One region of the Novosphingobium rhizovicinum genome, then DNA from elsewhere that is predicted to be linked to it. Evidence: riboswitches for the same ligand, from Rfam matches in the RefSeq annotation. Region 1 holds a riboswitch; each other region holds the start of a gene.
The links. A riboswitch is a leader RNA that binds a small molecule or an ion and turns the genes downstream of it on or off. The one in region 1 is predicted to bind cobalamin.

Region 1 (3,512 bases):
CGATGGCGAGCACCTCAGCGAGCCGCCGGAGGGTTACAATCAAGTGCTGACGCGCGATCAGTGGCGCGGGGTCGTGGATTTCGCCAAGGCTGTCGACGCGAAGGTCGGCGTGAGCTTCGCCGTCAGCGAGGGACCAAGGGGGGCGGACGGCGTCTGGCAGACGGAGCAAGCACAACGGCTGCTGGATCTGACACGCGCGGCCGGAGGCGAACTTGGCTTTGCCGAGTTCATTAACGAGCCGAATGCCGCCTCACTAGGCCGACTGCCCAAGGGCTATTCCGTTGCAGACTACACGCGCGATTTCTCGATCTTCCTCGACTGGGCGCGCAAAGTGTCCCCGAACACGAAGATCGTCGGACCCGGGGGAGTTGGCGAAGGTGGCGACCTCAGCAAGATCCCGGTCGCGACCCTGGCCAGAATGCTGCTCACCGAAGAGCTGATGAAAGCCAATCCCAACGCTGTCGATGCAGTGTCATACCACTTTTATGGCGGCGTTTCGCAGCGCTGCGCGAACACACAGGCAGAGCAGGCGCAGCAATCGCAGGCGCTGACACCCACATGGCTCGATCTCACCCTGCGGGACTGGAAATATTATTCGGGGCTCCGCGACAAGTACGAGCGGGGCGATCCCATGTGGGTGACGGAAACGGCGCAGGCTGCTTGCGGCGGAAGTCCTTGGGCAGCGACTTTCCTGGACACGTTCCGGTATGTCAATCAGCTCGGCCTGCTGGCTCAGAAGGGCGTGCGCGTGGTGTTCCACAACACGCTTACGGCATCGGACTACTCGCTGATCGAGGAGGGTACGAAGAACCCGCGGCCGAACTATTGGGCAGCCGTGCTGTGGCGCAGGACGATGGGTACGACCGTTCTGGCCTCTCCTCCTTCGCCGGCGGAAAACCTGCGAATCTACGCTCATTGCCTGCCGGAATCGAACGGGGGAGTGGGCATGGTCGCTATCAATTATGGCGATACACCGCAGGTCCTGACCTTAGGCGAAGGAGCAAAGGTCTGGCTGCTGGAGGCGCCATCTGTTGACGGAACAAGCGTGACGGTGAACGGCCAAACGCCTCACCTGCAAGCGGACGGCTCCCTTTCCGGTCTGCGTGGCGTATCAGCAGGACCTTCAACGCGCATCCCGGCGACGTCCATAGCGTTCTTCACCAAGCCCCACGCGGGCAACGCCGCCTGCAAGTGAATGGAGTGCATCACTGATAAGACGGTGGGCTGTTTGCCACCTCATACGCTTGCTCACTCTTGTGATGCGACATTATGCCATTGCGCATGTGCAGAGGTTCGCTGCGGTGCATGCTCCAGCGCACGGACCGGTGCGCTGCAAATCCGGGCGTGAAGAGCGGCATGACCTACACAACGAGTTCTGTCAGACCGGCTGAACCGACGCAGAGCCGCAGGCCGTCTGCCCTCTTCCGTTATATCGAAGACCTGCAAGGAGAGGCGCCCCGGGGCAGCGTGCTCGATGCCGGCGATGTCGCTGACCGGGCGCTGGCGGCGGCACTGGCAGTGCAAGGCGAGAATTTGAGAGCGCGGGCCCTGAATCAGATCGCTCGCGGAGGTCGCCTGAAAAGCGGTTATGATGATGTGCTGGCTGCAGAGCGGCTTCCCGGCGCGGCGGAGTAGACAAGCAGGAACAATCTCCGCGTCGCAACACAGTTGCTCCGGCAAATCGCTCCAGCCGCTTCGCATGAATGGAGGCTTGCGGACCGACCTCGCACCTACTATCCGGCGCGCGTCCGGCACCGCTCCAGTAGCGGCGCCGGATAATGATCGCGCCGGTGCCTTGAGAGAGGCTTAAAAGGGAACGCGGTGAGGACGGTTCAGGCGCATGCCTGAAGGTCCAAATCCGGGGCTGTCCCTGCAACTGTAAGCGGTGAGCGCGATGCACACGCGGCAGGACACACGTCTTTGTCGCAGCCACTGGGCCGGACGCTAAGTCATGCGAGGCCTGGGAAGGCCGTGTATCAAGCGATGACCCGTGAGCCAGGAGACCTGCCGGCGTCTGGTCGCTCATGCTTTGGTCCAGGGGATGGCCCAGGCACGGTTCTTCCGTCGAGCGACGAACGAGCGGCTGGGGCCGTATCGGTTCGTGCCGCGGGCGCTTTCTGGCGTCCGCCCGTTGGCGCGCGCCGACCGTTCGTGCGGACGCCCCGCCTACGTCACCTGATGCCGACGGGGCACTTTCAATGGCTTTTCATCATACAGACACGTGTATTTTCGCGCTCGTGCTGAGCATGCTTCTATGCTCACCGGCGTCCGCGCAGACGCAGCCGGCAGCCCGAGAGGACGATCCGACTGGCGAGATCATCGTCACCGGCGTGGTGGACCCGCTGCAGCTCAACAAGGTCAGCGAGGGCGGAAGCCGGCTCAATCTCACGCCGCTTCAGACACCGGCGAGCGTCGAAATTCTCGATGGTGATGCGATCCGCCTGCGCGGCGACCTTACGGTTCAGGACGCCGCAGCCCGCGCCACCGGTATCGTGAACACCTCGGGCGTATTTGGCTACAACCTCTCGGCTCGCGGGTTCGCCGGTCAGAACAGCGTGATGCAGCTCTACGACGGCATGCGGATGTACAACAACACTCTGACGTTCCCGGCGGACCCGTGGATGGCGGAGGCGGTCGAAGTGCTGCGCGGACCCGCTTCGGTTCTCTATGGCGAGGCCGCGATCGGCGGTGCGGTGAACGTCGTGCGCAAGCAGCCGAGCGATGAGTACCAGCACGCCTTGCGGGCAGGGCTGGGGTCCTATGGGTTTGCGAACCTGGCGGCAGGCAGCGGCGGCCCGGTTACCGATCGCATCGGCTACCGCGTCGATGCCAGCTATCGCCAGTCCAATGGCTGGATGGAGCGTGGTGACAGCAGCGCTATCGCTCTTTCGGGTGCACTGCGCTTCCACCCGACAGAAACGCTCAGCCTGACTGTCTCGCACGATTACAGCCGCCAGAAGCCGCGAACCTGGTTCGGTGTGCCGCTGATCGACGACGGGCTCGACCTTTCGATCCGCAAGAACAACTACAACGTCAGCGATGCCGACTTGCGCTTCCGCGACAACTGGAGCCAGCTGCGAGTTGAGTGGGCGCCAAGCGACACGCTCACGCTGCGCAGCACGTTCTATCATCTGACCGCGAACAAGTACTGGTTCAACAGCGAGAACGCCAGGTGGATAGCCGCAAGTGCCACGGCGGCAGCGACCATTCGCCAGTCAAGCTTTCTCGAACTCTACCATCTTCAGCGGCAGACAGGGAACCGTACGACTGCGACGCTGTCGCACGATCTCGACAGCGGGATCGACAATCGCTTCGTGATCGGCGCGGACTACAACGACATCACCTACAAGAACGTCAGCAACAGCGGGAACAACGCCACCCGTCTCGTGGATATCGCTGACCCCTTCGTGGGGCGGTTTATCCAGCAGACCGGGGCTGCGGCGACCCAGGCCCGCTACAAGAACACGATCAGGCAGTACGCGATCTTCGCGGAGGATCGTCTGGCCTTGGGC
Region 2 (3,512 bases), 280 kb from region 1:
GCGCCGCCACGCTGGCGCGCAGACCGTCAGGGAGCTCGATGCCGCCTTCCACATTGGCGAGGTGGCGCGGCACACGGGCAAGCTGACGACCGAAGAAGGCACTGTCCTCGCTCCGGTCCTCAGCCTTGATCCAGCTGTAGTTGCCTTCCACGAACAGGACGTTCCAGCGCGCCGAACCGGTAAGCTCCAGCCCGCGCGCGCGGCTTTCCTTGACGTTGGCATAGTAGCCGAAGCGCGTCGTGTTCGTGCCCGGTATGTAGCAGACCGCTGGTTGCGCGCCGCTGGTGGGGCAATAGGCAAAGTCGATCAGGTTGTCTGTCTCCCGCTCGAACCAGGCTGCCGACGCGTGGAGGATATCGCCGAAACGGTGCTCAAGGCCCACCTCCCAGCCTTTCGCCTTTTCGGGCTCAAGGTCGGCAACTCCGTAGGCACTGAACAGCTGGTAGAGCGAAGGCGCCTTGAAGCCTTCATCGTAGCTGGCCCGCAGAATGGTTGCGCCCCCGTTTGGCGTGAATGCGCCACCGGCGCTGAACACGGTATTGTCGCCGAAGCGGGAGTTATGATCGTACCGCGCCCCGGCATTCAGCGTCAGGCCGGTGAGGGGGGTGATACGGAACTGGCCATAGAGGCTGTCGGTATCGACCCTGTAAGGCTGCAAGGTGTAGGGTGCCGCCGAGTTCGTGGGCGAAGCGGTGGACATCCGCTGCTCCTCCCGCTCGGCACCGAATACGATGTCCAGCATGTCCGCAGGCTTGTAAATGCCCTGATACTCGAACCGGCGGATGCGGCCCTGTGCGTCGAAGGTGATCTGGCGAATGCTGCGGTTCGGGTCGTAGTTCTCCCGGTCCGTCTCGGTCTGCAGCACCGCGAGGCGGTTCACCAGCTTGCCGTCGAACAGCTGGAAGTTCAGCCCCGCGTAGCCCGACCATTCGCCGGTCGTGCCATATGCAGCGGTGTCTCCGCTGAAACCGTCGAAGTCGCTGCGTGCGTCAGCCCAGTAGCCGCGTAGGTCGAGCCAGACGTCGGGCGAGAGCCTGATAGTGGCGGTGCCGCTCGCGGCCTGACGGGAATAGCCGTCATCCTCCGTCCCGTTCGCGCGGGCCGAAATGCCATCGGTGGTGAAGGTCGAGGCGGCGATGCGCCAGTCCACCATCTCGCTTGTACCGCCGATGCCCGCGCGGGCCGACACGGTCTCGTGCGTGCCCGCCTCGATGGCCATGCTTCCTTCCAGCGGCTTCTCGGGCCGGCGCGTGCGCACATTGACCACGCCGCCGATCGCATCGCTGCCCCACAGGATGGACTGTGGGCCGCGCAGGATCTCTATGCGTTCGATGTCGTCCAGCATCAGGTTGGAGAAGGCGTATCCGCCTGCGGTCGAAGAGGGATCGGCAAGGCGCATTCCGTCGATCACCATCACCGTCTGCCCGGCGTCCGCACCGCGGATGCGCAGCGAGGTGGCTGTTCCATATCCCCCGTTGCGCGAAAGGCTGATGCCTGGCGTACGCAGGAGAATGTCGGTTACGGTGATCGGCTGCGCCTCGATGACCGCTTCTTCGTCGAGAACCGTCACGCTGGCGGAGTTGCGCTCCTGCGCGACAGGAGTGCGGAACGCGGACACCACGATGCTTCCGTCAGGTGCATCGTCGGCATGGGCGGGCTGAATGGAAAAGGCAGTGAGGGCCAGTACGGTGGCCACAGAGGTCATGCGGTGCAAGGTGAAATCCCCTACTTGCAAACGGCGTCGGACCCTGCCGGTCGATCGTTGCAAGGAGGCGCGCGCGTGAGGGCCCCCGCAAGGTCGCAGGGCACGACATGACACCTCTTGCGCGGAGATCCCGGCAAGGCGGTTGCTGTCGTTGCGCGAGGGATGACCCCTCCTGACGGAAGGGCCCTCGAACACCCGGTGCACCCTGCCCGGATGAAGAACGACTGCGTCAGGCAGGTCTCCTGGCTTGCGGGTCAACGCCGTTCCGGCCGCCTTCTCAGGACAGGAAGTCCCAATGGCAAATGGCCGGATGGCTCTCCGCTTACAGTTGCAGGGGCAGCCCGGGGTTTTCACCCGAGTTCCCTTTTGATCCCCTCGCGGGGAACCCGTCGCGGCGCGGCCCCTACTGCGGGACGTGACGGCATGCAAGTACCTGCCGCTTGCGGTGCTCCGCCGTCTCGCCTAGGCAGAGGGCGTATCGGGTGCCCGAAAGGGCTTAATCGGGAAGTCCGGGATGGCGGTTCATGATCGCCAAAGCCGGCACTGCTCCCGCAACTGTAACCGGTGAGCGCATCGCCACGGTGCCATTGAAAGCTCCGGCTTTCGAGAAGGCGGCGAAGAGCGCGTTGATCCGGAAAGTCAGGAAACCGGCCTGATATCGTCGTTCCTTCGCGCGGGCGGGATGCACCGGGCGGACGAGGGATCCGCGTTCTTGCGGAAAGTGGCCCTTGGCGGACGACATTCGTGTGTCGCGTCGAAGGAGAGCCGTGAAGCCATGTTCAAGCCCTGATCAGCTTCAGGCGGAAGCATGTTCCGCCTTGCTCCCCCCGTGCGATCGGCGCGGCCTGCGGGCTCGCGTCGCGTTTCCACGTTCAGACCGGAAGCCCTTTATGAACCGTCACCTGTCCACACGTTCCCCGCGTTTCGAATTCGTCGCCTTTTGCGCGCTTACCTTGGTGATGCTGACCACCCGCAGCCATGCCTTGAGCGACGTAGTGCACTTACCTGATACCAGCCTTGCCAGTTTCTTCTTGCTGGGCTTCCTGGTTCGCCGGGCAAGCGCGTTTGCCGGGTTGTTCCTGTTCGGCTTTGCCATCGACGTCTGGACGATATTCGTCATGGGTGGCTCTGGCTTCTGCTTCACGCCCGCTTACTGGATGCTGCTGCCTGCCTATGGAGTGATGTGGTTTGCCGGTCGCGTGGTCGCCGACGGGTTCGGCGAAGAGCGATCAGCACTAGCAGCGGGGATCGCATTGCTGATCGCCGCCACATTGGTATCCAAGCTGCTCTCCAGCGGCGGTTTCTACTTCCTGGGCGGACGTTACCCTGATCCAACCATCGCTGAGTTCCTCCCGCGCCTTGAGCGCTATTTCCCGGGCACCCTTTTTGCCACTCTGCTGTGGTCCGGGATCGGCGCCACTGTCTACGCGGTGTACAAGGCCGCGCAGCCCCGCCTGAGCCGGGCCCACGCGCAGTGAGCAGCGCGCCTTTGGCACTACCGGTTTGCCCCGCCTTATGAGCACAACCGGCTCGTGCCCGGCTCTGATGGTGGCGGCGCCATCATCAGGTCAGGGCAAGACACTCGTCACCGCGGCTCTGGCCCGCCGTCACCGCGACGCCGGAAGGCGGGTGCGTGTCTTCAAGTGCGGGCCAGACTACCTGGACCCGATGGTGCTGGAACGCGCCTGCGGATCGCCGGTGCATCAACTCGACTTGTTCATGGTTGGCGAAGCCGCGTGTCGGCGCCTGTTGCACGACGCTGCACTGGATGCGGACCTGATCCTTGTGGAAGGCGTAATGGGCCTCT
Region 3 (3,512 bases), on a different contig from region 1:
GCCGTGTTTGCTGCGGCGAAGCGGATGGTCATGGGTGCGGCCCTTTGTCGTTATTGATCTGAGAGGCTTAGCCGCATTGTCCTAATCCATCGGTGCAAGTCTATGGTTTCAGAGACGTTGAGGATCATCTGTCCGGCTTGCTGGACCGGCGTTCCGTCGCTCACGTCAGCAGATGAAATGCACGGGTACTCAGTTCACAAGCTGCCGACCGGGCTGGCGATCCACTGGCCGCTGTTGCGATATTCGTCTCGAACCTCGTGACCGCCCGGCAAGTTGTCGCCGCTGTAGAGCGCGTCGCCGCCTCTGCGCGTGAGTTCATTGGTGTAGAGAGGCGCAGCCGTTGGCGCGCCGGTATGAAGCGACGCCGCCGAGCGATCGGCCTGCATGGCTCCCCGATCAAACACCTGCTGGATGTCCACGGGATCGATTGAAGTGTCTCCGGCTTGGGCTGGCGCAGGCTGCCGGGGCCGAGGGCCTGGAGTGGGTTCGCCGCCGAGATAGGCGAAGCGGAAGACCGCATGTTTTCCGGCGGCTCCGTTGAAGCTGTAAAAGCGGTGAGCGCCGATGGTGAGCATATAGCGTAAGCTTGATGCCCAGTACGGATGGACTGCAAGCGTATGATAGTGCGTCGCCAGACCGGCGGGAGTGTAGACATAGCCCGCCAGCGCCTGCCGGGCCACGTTTGCGGCTCGGTCCCAGAACAGACGCTGGGGGCGGCGTGCCAGTGACCCGTCGCAGGTGAACGTGAACTGGCAGCCGGTCGTGCGTTCCGAGCCTTGAAAGACCACGCCGCAGACAGTGTTCGGATATGCGGGATGGGCGACCCGGTTAAGAACAACCTGGGCGACCGCACGCTGTCCGGCATCGGCTTCGCTCGCCGCTTCGTAATAGATCGCAGCCGTCAGGCACTGCTCTGCACGCAAGCGATCGATGCCGCTGTTGTCGACGCGCAGAGGGCGCGCTGCCGGTTCATTCTGAAAGACAGACCCGATCTCGGTCGCAATGGCAGAGTACGCTGCTGGTGCCGGGTTGGCCTCAAGATCAAGGTAGTAGAACGCGGAGCCGGGAAAACTCTCGCCCTTCCGCTCGAACGGCATCGGGTCCATTCCCGCCTCGTGCGCAATTGCGTCGCCGATCCGGAAAGCTGCGAGTGCGTTGGGGTTAGCCGAAAACGCCGGGAGAGCGGCGAGACCCATGAGGGCTGCTGCCAGGCGGGCCTTCTTGCGCTGGGCTTTAGCGCGATGGCCTCGCATGCCTTTGTGTGTCAGCCGTGCCGTGAAATCGCGGGAGCGCTGCTCGTTAAGACAGAGTTGGGCGAGGCGGGCCGTCATGCAATCCTGATTCTAGCGGGAGGGGGTGTACGGCGGCAGACCGTCACCCCCTCCGCATAAGTGCGGGCGCAGCGTAGAACAGCGGCGATTCCCTCGCGTCCCGTCACGGCACAGGGGCCAGCCATAGCCTTAAGAGCTTAAAGACTCCTGCTCCGCGAGCGCGGCGATGGTTCCGTGCAGTTACCCTTGCCAGGCCTGACTTGTGCTTCTATCCGCCCGCTCACGTCATGGGTGCCCGATTGCCGGGCCTAAGAGGGAATTCGGTGCGATACCGAGCTGCCCCCGCAACTGTGACCGGGGAGTCCACTCTCAACCAGCCACTGGTGCAGCTTCGAAGGCGGCCGGGAAGGCGAGGGTGGGCAGCGATCCGGGAGCCAGGAGACCTGCCCAAGACGGTCGTTCCGCGCCGGGCGGGGTGTACCGGAATGCAGCGTGGACCGCGCGCCAAGCAATGGGCGCGGCCCTCTCGCCATGAGCGGCAATTCGTTCAGGGCTGGAGGTTTATCTATGAAGTATCTGTTTTTGCTTGGTTCGTCACTCACGTTGGCGATGCAGGCACGTGCTCAGGACGTGCCGCTCGCCTCAGCGACCGGCGTTGGCGAAGGGACGGAGATCACCGTTCTTGCCACTGGCAGCCGCCTCGACATCGACAAGACTGGTCAGCCTGTCAGTGTCATCGGGACGGCGGAGCTGAAGTCGATCCAGGGCCCCGATATCGCGCGAGTGCTTGAGCGTCTGCCTGGAGTCACGTTCTCGCGAAACGGCAGTCTGGGTGGCACGACGAGCGTCTTCGTGCGGGGCGCCAACTCGCAGCAGGTGCTGGTCCTCATCGATGGCATCAGGGTCGCGGATGTCGCCGCACCGGGGGGCGGCTATGACTTCGCCAACGTCAGCGCCGGTGGCGTCGGGCGCGTAGAGCTTCTGCGCGGATCGAACTCGGTGATCTGGGGTTCGGAAGCCATCGGTGGTGTCATCTCTCTGACATCGCGCGAGCTCAATGGCGTCGAGACGACCGCAGAGTATGGCACGCGCGATACATTCGATGGTCAAGTGACAGCGGGCCTGTCCACAGACCGTTACGGTGTCACGCTGAATGGCGGGTACCTGAGGACTGACGGGCTAAGCCAGGCAGCGGCTGGATCGGAAGAAGACGGTTTTCGACAGTGGCGGGCCAACGGACGCGCTAGGTATGCGCTCACGTCTGCTTTGGAGGCGACACTCACCGGCAGGTACACACAGGGCAAGCTGGAGATCGACGGCTATCCGGCGCCTCTCTACGTCTTCGCGGACACGCACGAGTACCAGAAGACACGAGAGATTGGCGGGCGCGCTGGGCTCGCGTGGTCTTCCGACGCAGTTGATCTGAATGCCGGATACCAGGTTTCAGACACACGCCGCCGCTACTTCGACCCGAGCTCCCCGACGGATCCGACTTCGCAGACACAGGGGCAGAGTCGCCGTGCAGAGCTTCGGGGCGCATGGCGGGCATACGATGCTCTCCGGCTGGACTTCGGCGCAGATCACGAATGGACCCGCATCGATGTCAGCTCTGCGTCCCGCCGCAAGGCCCATCTTTCAAGCGGACACGCGCTGCTAGGCTGGTACTCGGATGCGTTCACAGTGGCGGCCGGCGTGCGCTACGATGACCATTCGCGCTTCGGTGATCGCTGGACGTTCGGTGCCAACGGTAGCGCCGCGCTCGGCGACGACTGGCGCCTGCGCGCGTCGTATGGTGAAGGGTTCAAGGTTCCCACGCTCTATCAGCTTTTCTCGGAATACGGGAACGGAGCGCTCAGACCCGAGAAGAGCCGCAGTTATGACGCAGGCGTGGAATACGGCGACCGCAACGGAGCGCTCCACTTCGCACTCACCGGATTTCGGCGCGACAGCCGCGATCTCATTGGCTTCATCTCATGCGAAGGGAGCCTCTGCGAAACCCGTCCCTTCGGCTACTACATCAATATCGGACGTGCGCGCGCAACCGGCATGGAACTCGAACTGGGCGCCAGGATGAGCAGCACGTTGCGCGGACAGGCAGCCTACACTTACGTCAAATCGATTGACCGAACCGAGGGCGGAGTGAGCGAGGGCAACGACCTCGCAAGACGTCCGCGGCACACGCTGACGGCCTCGCTCGATTGGTCGCCCATCACGGCGGGCCCACTTACCGGCTTGGCGATC

Region 2: it holds a riboswitch for cobalamin, as region 1 does, so the genes downstream of both, ABUH87_RS14550 (TonB-dependent receptor plug domain-containing protein) here and ABUH87_RS15670 (TonB-dependent receptor) in region 1, are expected to answer to the same signal.
Region 3: it holds a riboswitch for cobalamin, as region 1 does, so the genes downstream of both, ABUH87_RS12035 (TonB-dependent receptor plug domain-containing protein) here and ABUH87_RS15670 (TonB-dependent receptor) in region 1, are expected to answer to the same signal.

The regions. Positions count from the first base shown of each region.
Region 1 covers NZ_JBFNXR010000052.1:318,204-321,715, forward strand. Annotated here, with positions in the region: gene ABUH87_RS15660 (hypothetical protein) at 1-1,195, shown strand, start outside; gene ABUH87_RS15665 (hypothetical protein) at 1,357-1,635, shown strand; cobalamin riboswitch at 1,772-2,026, shown strand; gene ABUH87_RS15670 (TonB-dependent receptor) at 2,199-3,512, shown strand, end outside.
Region 2 covers NZ_JBFNXR010000052.1:41,145-44,656, reverse strand. Annotated here, with positions in the region: gene ABUH87_RS14550 (TonB-dependent receptor plug domain-containing protein) at 1-1,705, opposite strand, end outside; cobalamin riboswitch at 1,921-2,110, opposite strand; cobalamin riboswitch at 2,169-2,375, shown strand; gene ABUH87_RS14545 (hypothetical protein) at 2,596-3,183, shown strand; gene ABUH87_RS14540 (cobyrinic acid a,c-diamide synthase CobB) at 3,221-3,512, shown strand, end outside.
Region 3 covers NZ_JBFNXR010000048.1:41,500-45,011, reverse strand. Annotated here, with positions in the region: gene ABUH87_RS12045 (hypothetical protein) at 1-32, opposite strand, end outside; gene ABUH87_RS12040 (cell wall hydrolase) at 195-1,331, opposite strand; cobalamin riboswitch at 1,544-1,736, shown strand; gene ABUH87_RS12035 (TonB-dependent receptor plug domain-containing protein) at 1,839-3,512, shown strand, end outside.